Regions from separate parts of the Exiguobacterium sp. s46 genome, predicted to be linked through region 4. Evidence: riboswitches for the same ligand, from Rfam matches in the RefSeq annotation. Region 4 holds a riboswitch; each other region holds the start of a gene.
The links. A riboswitch is a leader RNA that binds a small molecule or an ion and turns the genes downstream of it on or off. The one in region 4 is predicted to bind thiamine pyrophosphate.
Positions count from the first base shown of each region.

Region 1 (4,964 bases), 240 kb from region 4:
AGCAAGAACGACTGCTTGCACGACGAAGACGAACCGTAAGCGTCCCATCGGATTTTTGCTAGCAATCTTGCCGGCAAGGATGTTACTGAAGATCGAGACGACGCCGTAAGCGAGCAAGATCGGACTGATCCACGTTTTCGCAATCCCAAGTTCTGTTTGCAGAATTGGTACGAGGTACGTGTAGACGACGTAGGTTGCCCCAAACCCAAATGACGGAATGAAGAAGGCGATCAGGATCCGTGGGTTGGCGAGCAATCCGAGCTGTTCCTTAATCGAACCAGAACCCGTCGATTGCTGGACCGGAACGATCTTTAAAACAGCGAGGAACGCGATTATTCCCATGACCGTCGTCAGCCAGAACGTGGCTTCGAAGCCAGCGTGTTGCCCGATGAACGTACCAATCGGAACACCTAAAACGTTCGCAAGTGTAAAACCACCGAAAATGAACGAGACGGCAACACCGCGCTTCGCGACAGGTACACCGTCACTTGCGACGACCATTGCGAGTGAGATCAAGACACCAGTCAGGATGGCTGTCAGAATGCGGGTTGCGAGCAATACTTCGTAACTTGGTGCAAAACTACTGGCAAGATTCAATAGTATCCAAGCAAGTAAGAGACGTAGGATCAGGCGACGCCGTTCCAGATGACCGGTCATCGACATGACGATCGGCGTACCAATCGCAAAGGAGATGGCAAATGCCGAGACGAGCGTACCAGCTGTTGCGATCGTGATATCAAGGGCTGAGGAGATTTCAGCGAGGATCCCGACGATGACGAATTCGCTTGTTCCGAGAACGAATGTCAGGAGCGACAACGTAGCAATCAAGAGCCAATCGCGTCGACTTAAACGAGTAGTAGGTGACATGGATGATTCCTCAATTCTAGCGCTTGCGCGCGAAACTATGAGTAACAGGATAGCATGAAACGATTTCGTCGGGTATCGCAAAGCGAGATTTCGGGAAAAGAACCATTATTCGAAATAGCGTGTGAATTTCCAGGCTTGCTGTTTTTTGCGTATACTAAAGAAGAAGACTACTTATAAAGGAGTGGAAACGATGCAAGCGACAGTGACATGGAACAAACAGATGGGGTTTAGTGGACAGACGGAATCAGGGCATCATCTTGCGATGGACGCAGCACCCGAAAACGGTGGTGAAAACCAAGCACCACGACCGACCGAACTCTTGCTACATGCCGTTGCCGGCTGTACTGGAATTGATATCGTCTCGATTTTAGAGAAGATGCGCTTGACGATCACCCATTTCGAAATGGATATCGAAGGAGAACGGGCAGAGGATCATCCGCGACGTTTTACGTCGATCTCGATTCATTACCGGCTTGAAGGTGATCTCCCGGAAGATAAGGTCCGTCGTGCCATCTCGTTATCAAAGGATAAATATTGTTCGGTCTCGCAATCCCTGAATGCTGAGATTTCCGTCTATTATTCGATCAATGGTGTGCGGAGCGAGGATCCTTTGTGAAGAAAGTAGTGCTGATCGGTTGCCTGTTGCTTGCAGGGTGTGCACAGGAGACGACGGAACCAACGAAACCATCACAACCGGAAACGAAGCATCCGACAGAAGAAAAGAAACCGAAGCCTGAGCCAACGAAAGAAGAACGACAACAAGCACGATTAAAGCAGCAACTTGAAGCGATGTCGACGTCAGAAAAGATCGATCAACTGCTCTACATCGGAGTCGCCGGCACGGAACTTTCAGCAGCTGACCGGAAACTGTTAAAGACGCATGCGATTGGTGGGGTCTTACTGCTCGGCGGAAACATCACGTCGGAAGAGCAACTCTTGACGTTCACGCGTGCGATTCAAGAGACGAACCAAAAACCGTATGCGTTCGTCGGGATTGATGAAGAAGGCGGACGCGTCAGCCGGGTACCGGATCAACGATTACGTCTACCGACGAGTCAACGGATGGCGCAAGGAGCAGATGAAGTGAAAATGGAAGACGTCGGACGTACGCTCGGACATTTGTCACGTTTTTATGGCTTCAACATGGACTTCGCGCCGGTCCTTGACGTCAACAGTAATCCGAACAATCCGATCATTGGCGACCGTGCGTTAAGTGCTGATCCGAATACCGTCGCGACGCTTGGTACGGCACTGATGCACGGGATGCAGGAGACGGGAACGATTCCGGTCGTCAAACATTTTCCCGGTCACGGCAATACGAGTGTCGATTCCCATGTCGGGCTACCGAAAGTGACGGCATCAAAGGAAGAATTGAAGCGGACGGAGCTGTTACCGTTCCAAGAAGCGATTCAAGAGGGCGCCGAGATGGTGATGGTCGCCCATATTCTCTATCCCGCGTATGACGATATGAATCCGTCCTCGCTCTCAAAGCCGATCTTGACTGACCTCTTGCGTCAACAACTCGGATTCAACGGTGTCATCATCACGGATGATCTCGTCATGGGGGCGATCACGAAACAATATGGTCTCGCAGAAGCGGCACGTCAGTCGCTCGTCAATGGAGCTGATATGGCGATGTTTTCAGAGGCAGGTGCTTACACAAAGGTCCATGCTGAAGTGATGCAAGCCGTCAAAGACAAAACGCTGACGCCGGAGATGCTCGATGCCAAAGTAATGCGCATCCTGAAGCTGAAGCAGACGTATGCCGACAGCCAAGAGCAACAGCGACCAACGAAATCGGAACTGATTCAGCAAGTGGAAGCGCTCAACTAGGACTAGCGAAGCAAAGCGACTCATGCTAGACTAATGGGGCAAGCCAATTAAACACGAAAAGACACTAGGGGAGTCTCCCAGCAGACTGAGACGGAAGTATCCGGACCCTTTGAACCTGATCTAGTTCGTACTAGCGGAGGGAAGTGGCTCGAAACCTTAGATATCCTTAGCGCTTCAGCGCATTTTCGGACCACTCCCTTCAACATCGGGAGTGGTCCTTTTTCGTATGGAAAGGAAGAACATGATGCGTCTACATCTGATTTCGACGGGATCCATCCATCCGATTGACGAAATAAAGACTTTTCAATCGCTTCAACCTTATACGGATCAGCTACATCTACGTGAACCGAACTTGTCAGCAGCAGAATTACTTGATCTGATTGACGCACTCCTTGCGCATGGTTATTCGCTTGATCAGTTAACCGTTCATGACCGGATCGATGTCGCCCATGTCGCCGGCATCGGTGTGCAGTTGACGCGCCGTTCCTTGCGTGTCCGCGATGTGCGACGTCATTTTCCGGACCTCGTCATCGGGAAATCCGTTCATTCACTAGCAGAGGCACTAGCAGCAGAAGCGGAAGGAGCCGACCGACTGCTGTACGGTCATATTTATTCGACAGCGTCGAAGCCGAACATGCCACCACGAGGGATTGACGCCTTGAAGCAAGTCGTCACCTTCACGACGAAACCAGTCATTGCAATCGGCGGGATCACACCAGAACGCATGCCTGAAATCGCAGCGACCGGGGCAACCGGAATCGCTGTCTTATCGGGTATTCTCGGTCAATCGGATCCACTCGCCGCCGTCAAGCGTTACCAGGGGGTTCGCGTATGACGGATCACATCATCATCGGCGGCGGAGTCATCGGGTTGACGCTTGCTTACGGTCTCGCCTGTCAGAATGAATCCGTCGTCGTCTTAGAACGTGGAACATGCGGACAAGGGACAAGCCGAGCGGCTGCCGGGATGCTTGCGACGGACATCGAGCTGAGAGCAGAATTGCATGCACTTGCCGCGCGAAGTCGTCGTCTGTATCCACTGCTTGCACGTCGTCTCGAGCGAGAGACAGGCATCGATTGTGGGTACCGGGAACAACCGTTTTTGTTAAAACGTAAAGGACGCGAGCATCTGTTTCCAGCTGTCGGTCAAATCGATCCACGACGACTGACGACTGCATTGATGTATGCCTTACACGCACGTGGCATATCGATTGAAGAACAGGTAGATGTCACACGCTTCGAAGAGAGCGATGACTTCATCAAGGTCGAGTCGAACGCGGGAACGTGGACCGGACGAACAGTGACGGTCGCTGCCGGACGCGGGTCGCAAGCCTTGCTCGATACAGCCGGCATTTCGATCGCGACATATGGGGTCAAAGGGGAATGTCTCGCCGTCCGTCTCGCGGGTCAGCCGTTACGCTCGATCCTGTTTGATGACGCCGTCTACCTCGTTCCGAAAGCAGACGGTCGGATTTTGATCGGTGCGACCGAACTGCCGCACGACGAGACGATCGGTGTCAGTGTCGCAGGGGTCACGTCATTGCTTCAAGCAGCAGAACGACTGTATCCACCGATTCGTGACGCGGTCATCGAAGAAGTCTGGTCCGGTATACGACCACAAACGGCGTCTGGCTTGCCATATATCGGAGTCGCCGATTCATCCCGTCGGATCTTCCTAGCGACGGGGCATCATCGGCATGGCATATTACTCGCACCGGCGACAGCGGAAGTCTTGGCAAATACATTACGGTTGATTCAGAAGGAGGAAGTCCGATGAACATTACGATTAACGGCAATGACCACACGATCGATCAGATTGAAACGATCGAGGACATGCTCACGCAACTTGGCTTAGGGGAAAAGCTCGTCATCGTCGAACAGAATCGACAAATCATCGATCGCGCGGCGTATGGTCAGACGGTCATTCGGGACAATGACACATTTGAAATCGTTCATTTCGTAGGAGGAGGATAAACATGCTGAAAATTGGAGAAAAGACATTTGAATCACGATTATTACTCGGAACAGGGAAATATACGGACGCTACCGTACAGCAAGAAGCAATCGATGCGTCTGCTTCACAAATCTTGACGTTCGCCGTCCGTCGGCTCGACATCTTTGACAAACAACAAGCGAATTTTTTGGAGTCGCTTGATTTAGCGAAGTACGATTTACTGCCGAACACGGCCGGTGCGAAGACGGCGGAAGAAGCTGTTCGGCTTGCGAAGCTTGCGCGGGCATCCGGTATGTGTGACATGGTCAAGG
Region 1 is NZ_JACSMY010000001.1:518,325-523,288, forward strand. Features, by position in the region: gene KNQ08_RS02645 (MFS transporter) at 1-867, opposite strand, end outside; gene KNQ08_RS02650 (OsmC family protein) at 1,058-1,483, shown strand; gene nagZ (beta-N-acetylhexosaminidase) at 1,480-2,700, shown strand; TPP riboswitch at 2,757-2,859, shown strand; gene KNQ08_RS02660 (thiamine phosphate synthase) at 2,942-3,535, shown strand; gene KNQ08_RS02665 (FAD-dependent oxidoreductase) at 3,532-4,476, shown strand; gene thiS (sulfur carrier protein ThiS) at 4,473-4,673, shown strand; gene KNQ08_RS02675 (thiazole synthase) at 4,676-4,964, shown strand, end outside.
Region 1: another riboswitch for thiamine pyrophosphate. It lies ahead of KNQ08_RS02660 (thiamine phosphate synthase); the one in region 4 lies ahead of tenA (thiaminase II).

Region 2 (4,964 bases), 1.1 Mb from region 4:
CGCCACATTAAAAGAGGCTGGATTCGCTAAAGTCGAGGTCGAACGTGAAAAGTCGGATGAAATCGAGCGAGGTAATGTGATCCGGCAATCGATCTCTGCTGGGACGGAAGTGATTGCAAAAGAACAGACGATTACAATCACTGTCTCAGAAGGAACTTCGTCCTTTGAATTGAAAGATTTGACGAACTTATCGAGTGATGAAGCAAAAGCGTATCTCGATGAAATGGGTCTCGACGGCACGTTTGAACAAGAATTTTCAAGTGACGTCAAGCTCGATCAAGTCATTCGTCAATTCCCGCAAGCAGGAGCACAAGTCGAACCGAACGACTCCGTGACGGTGTTCATCTCAAAAGGTGAGGAAGAAAAAACGGTGACGGCAACGTTCCCTGAAAAGGTCGTCTATGATGCGGTCAGCGAGAACGAGGACGAGGAACCACCGAAACAAGTCATCCGGATTGAGACGGAAGACGCGAAAGGGAAGCGGACCGTCATCGAGGAATCGATTGATCAAGATGAGACATTCGACGTGCCGGTGACGATTGATCCAGGAGAAGAAGGAAAAATTACGATCTATAAAGACGATACGGTGTATCGTTCAAAAACCATCACGTACAATCAAGCAAAAGACGCACAATGAATGTGATGAAAAAGGAGTGCATAGGATGACGGAACAACGCATCGAAGAGAATCGAGAAGGAACGATCATACGTCTGCAGGGTGGCTTTTATGATGTCATGACACCAGAAGGAGAGGTACGTTCACGGGCAAGAGGGAATTTCCGAAAACGCGGCATCAGTCCAGTCGTCGGAGACGAGGTCGTTCTTCATATCGAAAGTGAGACAGGATATATTCTCGAAGTGAAGGAGCGGGACAACTTTTTAGTACGCCCTCCAGTCGCGAATATCGACCAGGCATTGCTCGTCGTCTCGGCGGCAGAACCTGATTTTTCAGCGCACTTGCTCGACCGATTTCTCGTTTTGATCGAAGCGAAGGAAATTCAACCCGTCATCCTATTGACGAAGATGGATTTGCTGGACGATGTTAAAGGACCGGCTGTCCGAGAGGCGATTGCCGCTTACCGGAAGATTGGGTATACGGTCATCGAGACATCAAGTGAGACGTTGGCAGGTATTGAGCAAGTCCGTCCGTTACTTGCTGGAAAAACGAGCGTTCTCGCCGGACAATCCGGTGTCGGGAAAAGTTCATTGCTCAATGCACTGGAACCCTCTCTTGATTTAGAAACAAGTGCGATCTCGAAATCACTCGGACGCGGACGTCATACGACGCGCCACGTCACATTGATGCCGCTTGCCGAAGGATTGATTGCCGATACGCCAGGTTTCTCGAACCTCGATTTTCCGTATGATATGGAAATCGAGGATGTACGGTGGAGTTTCCCTGAATTCGTGGCTGTACAAGACGATTGTAAATACCGAGGTTGCTTGCATTTGAATGAACCCGGTTGTGCCGTCAAGGAAGCAGTCGAAGCTCAAGAAATCATGTCCTCTCGTTATGAGAACTATGGTATGTTTATAGACGAAATCAAGAATCGAGCCCGGAGGTATTGAAGATGATTAAAATTGCACCATCTATCTTATCAGCAGATTTTGCGAATCTCGAGCGTGATGTCAAAGCAGTCGAAGCAGCAGGCGCGGACTATATCCATTTCGATGTCATGGACGGTCAGTTCGTACCGAACATCTCGTTTGGATTACCTGTGCTTAGCAGTTTACGTCAAAAGACGGATATGATTCTCGATGTCCATTTGATGATCGACCAGCCAGAACGTTTCGTTGAAGATTTCGTCAAGGCAGGGGCAGACATCGTGACGTTCCACGTCGAAGCGACGAATCATGTCCATCGTGTCTTGCAACAAATCAAAGCAGCGGGTGCAAAGGCAGGGGTCGTCTTGAATCCCCATACGCCATTATCAACGATTGAACACGTCCTTGAGGATGTCGATATGGTATTATTGATGACGGTCAATCCGGGCTTTGGTGGACAAGCCTTCATCGAGCGTGTCATGCCGAAACTCGCAGCACTCGCGCAAATGAAAGCAGATCGTGGGCTGACATTTGAAATCGAGATTGACGGTGGCGTTAATCCGGAAACGGCAAAGCTTTGCATCGATAACGGTGCGAACGTTCTCGTCGCTGGATCGGCAATCTACAATGCACCAGATTATGCGGAAGCGATTACTAGCATTCGTCAAGGGGCTGCCGTATAATAAGAACGAGAAAACGAAATATGATGACCGCAAGGGGTGTCGCTTGAAAAGCGGCTGAGAGGAGTCTTTTAGACTTTAACCCTTCGAACCTGTTCCGTTCAAACGGACGTAGGGATGTGGCGCACGCAGGCAGTACGGCGTTCGTCGTACTGCCTTTTTGCGTCCTCTCGTACAATGAAGGAGGAAAAATAGCATGAAACGGTTACAAATGATGATGGAAATTGCCATCTTCGCCAGTCTCGGAGTCGTCTTTGATTTACTGATTCCATTCAAAATGCCACAAGGTGGCTCGATCAGCTTAGCGATGTTACCGATCTTCGTCATGGCATTTCGCCACGGTGTCGTCGGAGGTGTCGTCACGGGAGCACTTGTTGGTACGATTCAATTGATGTTTGCCCCACAAGTCTTGACGATCGTTCAACCGATGCTTGACTATACGATTGCGTATGGTGTCGTCGGATTAAGTGGTCTGTTCGCGCGTCAAGTCAGACTAGCCGCGCGCAATGGACAAAAGAAAAGCTTGATGGCGTTCGTTCTCCTTGCGACGTTATTAGGAGCAGGGCTCCGTTATATCTGTCATGTCATCAGCGGAATCGTATTTTTTGCCAAGTATGCAAAAGGTCCAGTCGTGGAGTACTCTTTCGTCTATAATGCAACGTATATGGTTCCTTCGTACATTTTATGTGGAATCGTAGCAGGAATTTTATTCACGACTGCACCACGCTTACTACGTTATTCGGCACGAGGCGTCTGAGATGCGGGCGATTCTCGTCTGTGCCGGTCCACAAGAAGAAGTGCCGGATTTACGGACGTTTTGTCAGCCGGGTGATTTTATCGTCGGTGTCGATGGTGGTGTTCAGACGATTGAATCGTTTGGGCTGACATGCGACCTGACGATTGGTGATTTTGATTCGCTTGGTTATGTACCAGAAGGGGCAATCGTTCATCCGGCCGAGAAAGATGAGACGGATCTCGAACTGGCACTTCGTACAGCATCAGAGATGAAACGGTTTGAGGATACCATCATCATCGGGGCGACAGGTGGGCGGCTCGACATGACCGTCCAAAATGTGTACCTGTTGAAGCGATATCCAGAGACCAGACTCGTGACGAAACGAGAAGAGGTGCGATACTTGGCTGAGGGAACGTATGCAGTCGAAGCAGGGAGCTATCATTATCTTTCTTTCATTCCACTCGTACCATCGACTTTAAGCTTATCCGGAGTCAAATATCCACTCGATGCACATCCCGTACCCGTCGGAGGTTCCTTGACCGTTAGTAATGAATGGCGTGCGTCAGAAGCGAAAGTAGAGCTCCACCAAGGAGAACTATTGATGATGCGGACGCTTAAGGAATAGAACAATCATATGAAAGAGGCCGTGGACAAATCCACGGCCTCTTTTTGTATGAAATTATTCTTCGAGTTGAGAAGGGGCGACACGGATGTCGCTTTGGGCGGATAGATGTTTTCCTTTGACGAAGAGATGATAACTTCCCCACATGACGAGGAAGAAAGGAACACCGATGTATAGAGCGATTCGTTGATCCGCTTGAAACGCAAGACTGACGAGGACGACGACGTTTAACGTCAGCGAAATCAGTGGTAACACCGGATAGAGTGGTGTCTTGAATTTCAGTTCGGATAAATCGTGTCCGTTTCGGACGAACTGACGACGAAACGCGAGCTGAGAAGCAGAGATGGAAATCCAGCCGACTTGAGCGCCAAGTCCGGCTAAGGACAAGAGCCAAATGAAGACGGTATCCTCTGCGAAAAACGCGGTCAGGAGCGATAACATCGCAAACATCATCGTAAAGAGTAAAGCGCGCATCGGCACACCACGTGCATTGACGTAAGATAATTTCTTTGAAATCATCCCTTCTTGCGCCATCGCCCATAACATCCGAGTCGCCGCATATAATCCGGAGTTTCCGACGGACAATAGTGCCGTCAAGACGACGATGTTCATCAAATCAGCAGCGTACGGAATACCAATCGCATCAAAGACCATGATGAACGGACTGCTGACTCCGCCAGCTGTTTCATACGGAATTAATGCACCAACGATCGTAATCGATAAGACGAAGAAGATGAACGTCCGCCAGACTGTATTGCGGATGGCTTTTGGAATCGATTTTTCGGGCGTGTCGGATTCCCCAGCCGCAACACCGATCAATTCCGTTCCTTGGAAGGCGAAGTTGACGGCAATCATCGTCGTCAAGACACCGAGAATCCCGTTTGGAAACCAACCGCTTGCCGTAAAGTTCGCGAATAACGATGTTGGGCGATCTGCTTCCATCGGTAACCAGCCGAACCAAGCAGCGCCACCTAGAATGATGAAGAACAGGATCGCGAGGACCTTCAAACTCGAGAACCAGAATTCAGCTTCACCGAATGCTTTGGCGGAGACGGCATTCAGACCGAACAGCAAGACCGTAAAGACGGTACACCAGACGACAACGGGTACGTTCGGAAACCAGCGGTCCATCAAACTGCCGGCAGCTGTAATTTCGAGTGCGACCGTCACGGCCCAGCCGAGCCAATAAATCCAACCGACGGCAAAGCCGACCCCTGGTCCGATGAAGCGGGTCGTATAGGTCTGAAATGACCCCGAGACCGGCAGATAGACCGCTAATTCTCCTAGACATAACATCGTCAGATACATGATGGTCCCACCCACGATGTAACTGAGGACCGCCCCGAGAGGTCCTGCTTGTGAAATCGTTAATCCTGACCCTA
Region 2 is NZ_JACSMY010000001.1:1,345,846-1,350,809, reverse strand. Features, by position in the region: gene pknB (Stk1 family PASTA domain-containing Ser/Thr kinase) at 1-637, shown strand, start outside; gene rsgA (ribosome small subunit-dependent GTPase A) at 663-1,568, shown strand; gene rpe (ribulose-phosphate 3-epimerase) at 1,571-2,227, shown strand; TPP riboswitch at 2,250-2,359, shown strand; gene thiT (energy-coupled thiamine transporter ThiT) at 2,421-2,981, shown strand; gene KNQ08_RS07175 (thiamine diphosphokinase) at 2,983-3,585, shown strand; gene KNQ08_RS07170 (amino acid permease) at 3,640-4,964, opposite strand, start outside.
Region 2: another riboswitch for thiamine pyrophosphate. It lies ahead of thiT (energy-coupled thiamine transporter ThiT); the one in region 4 lies ahead of tenA (thiaminase II).

Region 3 (4,964 bases), on a different contig from region 4:
CTCTTATTGTATGAAGATAATCGTTATATCGAACAATATTACTTTTCAACGTCTAAAATCCATGATTTGCGCAATAGTCTGAACCAATCGTCGACTACTCCAGGGACGATTAAAGATCTTCTTCGCCGCAACAATGTCTGGGAGTCCGAAATTGAACGCGTGTTTGTTGTCTATGAACGTCAAAGTCCAACAGCCGCAAAACGTCTTGCTAGACAGTCGACTCAGACGACTCAAACGATTCTCGAAGACTTATCCCGTGTGAAAGATGATTTGTATAAAACGCTTCAATCCAAATTACAACAATCAGATACTTTAATCGCTACATATAAATGGATGTGTCTCGCTCTCTCCATCCTGTCCTTTTTATTGATTAGTGCCACGGTCTTTTTCTTCCACCACTTCGCTCCAAAAGGATCAGAACAATCGTCTTTAGAATAAACGAAAAGCGCAGCTAAAGCTGCGCTTTTCGTTTATTCTAAAGACTCATTCAGGCATTGCTTTTCCCTCTTGTACATGTTCCATCGCCATATGTACAAGCGATGACACATGATGGTCATCCAAGGAATAATAGACGACTTTACCGTCTTTTCGAAACTTGACGAGTCCTTGTTTCAACAAAGATCGAAGATGATGCGACGCTGTCGCGATCGAACAGTCGACAGAGGCCGAGACATCACAAACGCATAGTTCTTCTTCGATCGTCAGCGCATAAACGATTCGCAGTCGTGTCGCATCCGAAAGAATCTTAAATAGCTTTCCGATTTCAAGCGTCGGAATCGTATCAACGATATGTCCGATTTCAGACGCACGTTGTTCATCAATCGCAATCGTTTCACAACGGGGAATGTCCATGTCCGTCACCTCGTTTCTACTTATATTGCACCATGAGAAACGGGACATTGCAAGTTCAGCGCATTCGTCTGCGAATGAGCCAAAACACGAACCATCCTCCTACGTAATCTCCAATATCCCAGACAATTCGATTTTGATCGACAGCGCGTACGCCGATGTCAATGACTTTCGTGCTTTCTAATCGATTCGTATAACGTTGACGAAGTCGCGTCGGAATCGGTAGATGAAGAAGTGCCCGGTAATAAATATCTAAATGAGTATGTCCCCAAATTTCCGTCGCAATCGAGCTCGTTTTAATATACAACGGACGTTTGTAGCGTCTTTCATACTTTTCTTTCAATAAAAGGGCCATCTCATAAGATATACGATTAGGATGTGGAAATAAGACTTTTCCTAGATGGTAGATCCCCTGATTATCGACTCGAATGATTTGTGGTTCTAACCGATATCGAATCCAATAGCCGCGAAAACGGATCGTCTGCCATTTCAATACAATCACCTCTGAACGGATTATACCCTGTTCTGAAGTGATTGATGCCATTCACGCACAGCATCTGTCATTTGCTGCGCAGCGAGTTGCCGATCTTCTTTAGCAAAAATTTCTGAGATGACGGCATACCCTTCTAGCGGGATAGGCAGAGAGGAGACATTCGTTGCTGTGATTCCACCAATACCGATTAGGGGTAATCGTACAGCTTCCCGAATCGCCTGAAGCATCGTATGCGACATGGAATCAGCGTCCGCTTTGGATGACGTCGCAAATAGAGACCCCACGCCTAAATAAGATGCTCCGTCTCGTTCTGCTTCAATCGCTTGTGCAACGGTTGCTACCGACACACCAATCACGGCATCTGGTAAAAGGCGACGTGCTGCGGTTAAAGGAATGTCTTCTTGTCCGATATGCAAACCAGCTCCGACGAGTAACGCGATATCAATCCGATCATTGATGATCAAAGGAATGTCTTCCCGATCCGTGAGTGCTTTCAACCGAACTGCCTGATCAAAGAATTCCTTTCCTTGTGCTGTTTTTTCCCGTAGTTGCACGATCGTTGCACCACCTAAAATGGCTTCCTCAACGACCGTCTCGATCGCGACTCCAGGATGGTACCGACGATCCGTCACTGCATAGATGGAGTAATCAATTGACACGTTCTGTCACCTCCACAAGATCTTGTACCGTCATGAGGCTGATGGCATTGAACAACTCTCGTTTAAAATCACCAAGACCTTGCGCGGAGGCTGCTTGTTCTCCTGCTTTTCCCATGACGAATGTTCCGTGAACAGCCGCCTCAAACGCTGTATATCCTGCACCGAGGAAGCTCGCAATCAAGGAGGCCGTCATACAGCCAGTACCCGTGATATCTCCTAGACGAGGTGTTCCTACATGTAATTCCATTTCGCGCGTTCCATCCGTGATATAGTCGTTCGGACCTGTCACGACGAGGACAGATTTGTGTTTGCGAGCGAATGCACGAATACTTTCTCGATCCATCATTGCATCTCCCGCAGCATCGACTCCCTTAGTTCGCCCATCTTCCCCAAGTAACGTCTTGATTTCAGAAGCATTTCCTTTAATGACCGTACACCCGAGATCAATGAGTTCTTTAGAAAAGGCAGTACGTAATGTCGTTGCCCCTGCTCCAACTGGATCAAGAACGATCGGGACATTCAAACGTTCCGCTTCACGGGCTGCAAGTCGTTGAGCTGCTTGCATGTCTGCATCGATCGTACCAATGTTTAAGACGAGGGCTTGTGCGAGTCTAACCATCTCTTCTACTTCGCGAATATCTTCCGCCATGACAGGTGATGCTCCAACAGCGAGTGTGACGTTTGCGCAGTCGTTGATCGTAACCGTGTTCGTCAGATGGTGAATGAGTGGTTTGTGTTCAAGAATGGTCGTAAACATGTGTATCCCTCCAAAGTGAGTGAAAATGATGTGTCGGTCCAATACCTTGTCCGAGAGCAAATCCATGACGAATTGCCTCCGTGACATAGTTTTTCGCCTGTCGTACACTATCTTGTAAATCTTCTCCAAGCGCCATCCGTGCTGCAATCGCTGCAGATAAGGTACAACCAGTTCCATGAGTATGTTGATTGTCTAACCGTTCCGATGTGAAACGATGTTCCACTTCCCCATCAAACAACAAATCCGTCGCAGCTCCTGAGAGATGTCCACCTTTTAGTAATACTGCCCCTGTCTGTGTAGCCAATTGATGCATCGCCAGTTGCATTTCCTCTAGATTGGTCACTGATCGTCCTGTTAACCGCTCCGCTTCCGGTAAATTCGGTGTAACGAGTGTCGCAAGCGGCAGAAGTTCTGAAATCAATGCTTGTTCAGCTTCCGTCCGCAATAGGGCATGACCACCTTTAGCGACCATGACGGGATCTAATATGATAGGAACTGTCTGTTTGCCGAGATGTCTAGCAATGACACGAATCGTCTGCGCATTCGAGACCATCCCGATTTTGATCGCATCGACACGAATGTCTGAAAAAATCGACGTTAACTGGGCATCTACGATTTCTGGGGATAACTCTTCCACCGCTTGAACACCCAACGTATTTTGCGCCGTGACGGCTGTCAGGACGCTCATTCCATAAACCCCTAAAGCCGAAAAGGTTTTTAAATCTGCTTGAATCCCAGCTCCACCACCGGAGTCGGATCCTGCAATCGTCAGTACATGTTTCATGTTCTTTTCACCTTCCCATCGAGCAATGTAAGGGAGTCGTGACCGACAAAAAAAGCGTCGACCGCTGTAAAAAAGCAGTCGACGCTATACGAAAGCGTTATACACGCATTCCGGTATCCGTTCGGCTCAACTTTCCTACGCTGGTATTATCCAGTTCAGGTAATAGGGTCGAAAACAGATTGGTTTTCCTCTCAGCCGGATTCCTCCAGCTCCCCTAGTTGCTCAAGTATTCGTTTCGCCTTAACTGTAGCATAGAGAAGAAAAAAAAACGAGCCGAAGCCCGTTTTGATTACAGATATGCTAATGGATTGACTGCATTTAGAGGAGAAGAGGCACTGTATTGATATCCTCCGACATGTAGTTCGAAATGTAAGTGTGGTCCTGTTGAATTCCCTGTACTACCAAGTGTCCCGACTTGCTGACCTTGAGAGACCGTTTGTCCTGCACGAACCGATAATGAACTCATATGTGCGTAGACAGTCGTGTACACTTGTCCATCGAGGAAGTGAGAAATCATGACATGATTACCGTAAGGTCCACCACCTGATGCTGTAATGACCGTTCCAGCTGCTGCAGCGACGATTGGAGACCCGACCGAACCACTGAAATCAACACCGTTGTGAAACGTATAACCGTTCGCGCCGCTTGCTGGTCCGAATCCTTGCGACACTCCACCAGAAGATGGTCGAACGAATTTCCCTCCACTCGAAACAACGGGCGGGGCAACAGAATCAGTTGATTCTGAACTCTTACCTGCTTGTTTTGCTGCTTGAGCATTCGCTTTAGCGGCTTTTTCGGCTGCCGCTTTCTCCGCTGCTGCTTTTTCAGCCGCTGCTTTAGCGGCTGCCTTCGCTGCCGCAATTGCACGTTCTTGCGCTTCGAGAGTCGCTTGAAGTTCTTTTGCGTCTAATAGTTCTGTCGTAAACTTCGTCTTTCCTTTTCGTAATTTCTTCAGCGTAGCACTACGTTCTTTCATTTGAAGCTTTAACGCTTTCTTTTGTTCAATCAATACTTTCTTTTCTTGCATTTGCTCCGCTTTTTTCTCAACGAGCGCTTGTTTTGCTTCTGCTAATTTTTGTTGCGTTGCGATGTAATCCGAAATCATTTTATCGTCTTGCTCAGCGATTTTTTTTCCCGCCATGACACGGCTGAATAAATCACCTAAATCCTTCGATCCAAAAATGACTTCTTCCCATTTAATCGAGTTTCCATCGTTTTCTTGGAAAACACGTAAGCGATCACCGAGTAGTTCTTCCTGTTTTTGCAACATTTCTTCATAACGGACGATGTCTGCCTTTAACTCATCGATTCGAACGTTCAACTGTTCGATTTGTTTATTTTTTTCAGAGACTTGGAAAATCTTTTCGTTGATTGCTGCGTCAATTTGATTGATTTGACGTTGCTCTTTTGAGATTTTAGCTT
Region 3 is NZ_JACSMY010000004.1:102,134-107,097, reverse strand. Features, by position in the region: gene KNQ08_RS15080 (CHASE3 domain-containing protein) at 1-438, shown strand, start outside; gene KNQ08_RS15075 (ArsR/SmtB family transcription factor) at 484-852, opposite strand; gene KNQ08_RS16915 (hypothetical protein) at 908-1,156, opposite strand; gene thiE (thiamine phosphate synthase) at 1,363-2,001, opposite strand; gene thiM (hydroxyethylthiazole kinase) at 1,991-2,758, opposite strand; gene thiD (bifunctional hydroxymethylpyrimidine kinase/phosphomethylpyrimidine kinase) at 2,739-3,542, opposite strand; TPP riboswitch at 3,658-3,768, opposite strand; gene KNQ08_RS15050 (murein hydrolase activator EnvC family protein) at 3,832-4,964, opposite strand, start outside.
Region 3: another riboswitch for thiamine pyrophosphate. It lies ahead of thiD (bifunctional hydroxymethylpyrimidine kinase/phosphomethylpyrimidine kinase); the one in region 4 lies ahead of tenA (thiaminase II).

Region 4 (4,964 bases):
ACATCATCGTCGGTTCCAACGTCAACACGAGTGCTAAACTACTACCTACTGCACCAGAACAAGCGATTCCGGCTTCGATCTTCCGCTATGCGAAACAAACGGATACACCATCCGTCCTGCTCAGTCTCCGTAACCCATACGATGTCGCCGTTCAACCGGACGCACCGGCACACGTCCTCGTCTATGGCTTCAAAGGCGATCCAAACGGTCCAGACTCCGAAGCAGGCAATCTAAAATCAGCGGGACCGAACCTGCCTGCAGGTATCCGAGCGATCTTCGGAACGTTCAAACCGCAAGGCACTTTACCGGTTGATGTGCCGGTCTTTCAGAACGGTGTCTTTACCGATCAACTGCATCTCGAATTCGGTGACGGCTTTAAAAACTGGAAAAAATGATGACGTGATACACCAAAAGACCGAAGCTCCTTAAAGGATGCCTCGGTCTTTTAATGATTGATACGGATATTCAGTTTCTTCTTTCGCACGATGGTAGACGCGGTATAACCAATAAGTCAGCAGTGCATAGACGACGATGACAAGAACAGCAGAAATATAGCTTCCCATGCTATACGCTACCTTGAAGTTTCGAGTCGATGCGGATATACCGGATAACACAATCAACGTTGGGATGATAAGTCCTACAAATCTTACTTTGACTTTACCAAGCATTCGTTGCATAGCATATGCCGCGAGGATCACGAGTGCGATGACTACGATTTCCATTCCAATCCCTACTTTCACCAGATGGTATTCCTAATTCTACCATCTACTGGTTTAAGAAGATACCGGGCGTGCTGGAATCTTTTCGTAGACCGACGTGAACGTCTCTTCCGTCCACCCCATGTGCCAGAAGAGTAACTCATAGTAACAACTTGTCACGAAATGACGTTTCATCCGCTCGCGTTCCGTCGGGCTCGCTTGTTCCGCCAGTGCATCAAGCCGTGCAATCTGTTCAAAGACGACCTTTTCAAACCATTCCGAGCTGTACGTGTCGATCCATTGCTGATAGATTTTTTCTTCCGGAGTACACGTCAGTAATTGCTGTCCGACTTCATAATACAACCAGTAACATGGCAAGATAGCAGCAATCGTCTCACCGAGCGTTCCTTCACTCGCGTGATGCATGTGGGAGACATACGCATATGCTGTCGGTGCCGGTTCAAATGCTTCAAGATTTGCTTCCGTAATACCGAGCGGCTCAAAAAATGATTGATGTAAGCTCAACTCTGCCTCGTAAGTCGAAGTAGCATGTTCGGCAAGTGTCGCGATCGTCGCGAAGTCGTCTGCTTTTGACGCTGCCTTCGCTTGAATCTTCGCAAAGTGTTTTAAGTAATAGGCATCCTGCATGACGTAATGCCGAAATTTCGAGAGCGGTAACGTCCCCTCCCCGATTCCTTGTACGAATGGGTGCGTAAAACTACTATCCCAGTACGCTTGTGCCGCTTGTTTGATTTCTTGTGTGAATGTCATGATCTCATCCTCCTCGTTTAGTTATGAAACGAAAAAACACCACCCCGAAACACACGGGCATGGCGCAAGAAGAACAAGACTTGACGCCACTTCCCTCCGTAAGTACGAACTTAATCAGGTTCAAAGGGTCCGAACGTCTTCGTTCGTCTCAGTCGGTCTACCGACTCCCCTAGTGGTCATTATTCGATTCCCATCCACTATAGCATGCTGAAAACGGAAGTCAAGTTGTCCTCTTTTCGCTATACTATGGAGTGTCAGAAGACGGATGCCGTCTCCATCTACAGACCGATTCCGAACTTCTTTCGTTCTCGTACACTAACTTTAGTACCTGATACTATAATTCATTCTGTTACTTACAATTGGAGGATTTCATTATGCATACACCAACAAAAATCATGGCGTCAGCCGTTATCGCTTCTGCTCTATTACTCCCGACAGCCGCATCTGCCGAACAAGTCGTCGATAAGACGATCGTCACACTCGGGGAGTCGCTCGGCGCAAAGGATAAAGCATGGGTGCTTTCCCGTCTCAATGCACCGGAAGGCATCACACCGATCATCGCCACTTCTGCTGACGAAGAAAAATATCTCGGGAAAAACATTCCACAGTCGCAAAAAGGTGGCAACATGTATTCGTCGGCTAAGATCGAACTGACGGAAAAAGGTGATGGACTTTCCGTCTCGACGGAGAACATCACATGGGTGACAAAGGATATGTATCTCAACGCTCTCGTCACAGCGGGTGTCAAAGATGCCGATATCACGATCACTTCTCCCTACAAGGTGACCGGGACATCGGCACTGACAGGAATCATGAAAGCGTACGATCAAACTTCCGCTGAGACTGGAATTAAGTTAAGTGACGAACGCAAGGATTTAGCACAGCAAGAATTATCGGTCACATCAGACGTCGGAAAAACGGTCGGCACGGATAAAGTCGCTGACTTAATGAATGAGATCAAGGCTGAGATCGCCAATCAAAAACCGGAAACCAAAGTCGAGATCGAAAACCTGATCGTCCAAGTCATTCAAAACAACAATATCCAGTTGTCTGACGCACAAATGGACCGGTTGACGAATCTATTCAATCAAATGGAGCAAGCGAACATCAACTGGGGACAAATCGAGAGTGGTTTGAAAAATGCGGGGCAAGACATCCACGCGTTCGCAACATCAGAAGAAACGAAAGGTTTCTTCGCTAAATTATTCGATGGACTCAGTGACTTCTTCAGTTCAATCGCTGGCGTGTTCAAATAATTCAGACTTCCGTAACTGACAAAAAAATAGTAAACTAGAGATATCTGAAACGAAAGGTGGTGTGAAAAGATGGACTTTGCCGCGTGCAAACACTGGTTGATGGAACAATTGTATCTGTTGCGCGCGATTTTTCATGGAATGGCGTTCTAAGGCACCCCTCTGCCCTTTTTTAGAACTTCATGATTGAAAAATACAGCAAAGCGCATCTTTCACACGTGATGGAGAGTGCTATTTGCGCTCTCCTTTTTTTGATGCGCGCGAAAGGATCAATTGATTATGATGATTTGCGACATTCAACACCTAACCAAACAATTCGGAGGCGAAACGATCTTAACGGATGTTTCCCTCTTCTTAAACGAACACGACCGTGTCGGTCTAATTGGACGAAACGGGAGTGGCAAGACGACATTACTCCGCTTGCTCGCTCGCCTTGAGCAACCGGACGGTGGTGTCATCTATCAAAAGAGCGGTTTGACGATCGGCTATTTGGAACAACTTCCTGTATATAGTGAGACGATGACCGGACTCGACGTCCTTTGGACAGCGTTTGAAGACATCCTCGCGATCCGTTCTCGGATGCAACAGTTGGAGCAAATGATGGCGACAGCACCAGAGAATCTGGATGCGTTACTCGCACGATATGCGGAAGCGACGAATGCGTTCGAACAAAAGGATGGCTATCTACTCGACTCGAAAATCGAGCGCATGGTGAACGGGTTACACCTTCGTCCGTTACTCACTCGTCCTTTCCACCAGTTGAGCGGTGGTGAACAGACGAAGATTTGTCTCGGTCGCATGTTACTCATGGAGCCAAATCTGCTCATTCTTGACGAACCGACGAACCATCTTGATTTAGCTGCCGTGGAATGGCTAGAGCAGTTCTTACGGGACTACACAGGAACCATCCTGCTCGTCTCTCACGACCGGGTCTTCTTAGACGCCGTCGTCACCTCGATCGTTGAACTCGAGGACGGTGAACTGACAACCTATATAGGGAATTACAGCGCGTTCGTCGTCGAACGAGAACGTCGCTTGATGGAACAGTTCCACGCCTACCAAGAGCAACAGAAAAAAATAAAGAAAATGAAGGAAGCGATTCGTCGACTCCGGCAATGGGCAAACGAAGCGTCTCCACCGAGTGAGAAATTATTCCGTAAAGCAAAATCAATGGAACGAGCACTCGAGCGGATCGAACGGATTAAACGACCACAACTCGAAGCCAAAACCGCTGATGTCTCCTTCTCTTCCACTGATCACTCGAGCCAAGTCGTCTTTCGCGCTGAAGAACTCTCGTTTGCTTACGGAACCCGTCACATTTTTGATGAAGTCTCGTTCGAGATCATGGCACAGGATCGGATCGCGATCGTCGGAACGAATGGGAGCGGGAAATCGACGTTGCTCTCACTGCTGCTTGACGAATTATCACCAGACGCAGGCACACTCACGCGTGGACCATCGAATCGGATCGGTTACTTGTCCCAGCATGCCCATTTCGAGGAGGACGCGCGGTTAATCGACTGGTTTAGAGACCGGATTGCCGTTCCAGAAGCGGAAGCCCGCCATATCCTAGCCCGGTTCCTGTTCTTTGGACCAACTGTCTTTCGGTCCATTTTGTCACTGAGCGGAGGCGAACGTGTGCGATTGCAACTCGCCGTCCTCGTTCATTCGTCGATCAATGTATTAATTCTCGACGAGCCGACGAATCATCTCGATATTGAATCAAGAGAGACACTCGAAGAAGCACTCGAGAATTTTTCTGGTACATTGATTGCCGTCTCACACGACCGCTATTTCTTGAATCGTCTTTTTCCGCAGATCCTTTGGCTTGAAAATGGTCTGACGCGTTATCATGGTACGTATACGTATGCCCAACAGAAGCGTACCGAGTTCGCTGCGTCGTCTCCACTTCACGTAACCCTACAAAAACCAAAACGCTTATCACAATACGAGTTAGAAATGCAGATCGAGCGGCTTGAACAGAAATTAGCAAAACGTGAAAAATCGACCGATACCGTTTCTAAAAGCATCCAACAGCAACTCGATGACTTATACGAACAGTTACTACAGTATGGATGATCCAGCTTTACTTGACTGTCACTCTCGATACCGAGAGTGACAGTTTTTCGTTCATTCATAAGATTTCATCATATGTTTTTTTAGCTAACCTTATTAAGTTTTAAAATTTTATTTTATTTTGTTGTTGCTTATTTTCAGAAAATTCGTATAATTTAGCGTATAG
Region 4 is NZ_JACSMY010000001.1:277,302-282,265, reverse strand. Features, by position in the region: gene KNQ08_RS01450 (glycoside hydrolase family 3 protein) at 1-395, shown strand, start outside; gene KNQ08_RS01445 (hypothetical protein) at 426-722, opposite strand; gene tenA (thiaminase II) at 774-1,469, opposite strand; TPP riboswitch at 1,544-1,650, opposite strand; gene KNQ08_RS01435 (DUF1002 domain-containing protein) at 1,844-2,725, shown strand; gene abc-f (ribosomal protection-like ABC-F family protein) at 3,002-4,801, shown strand.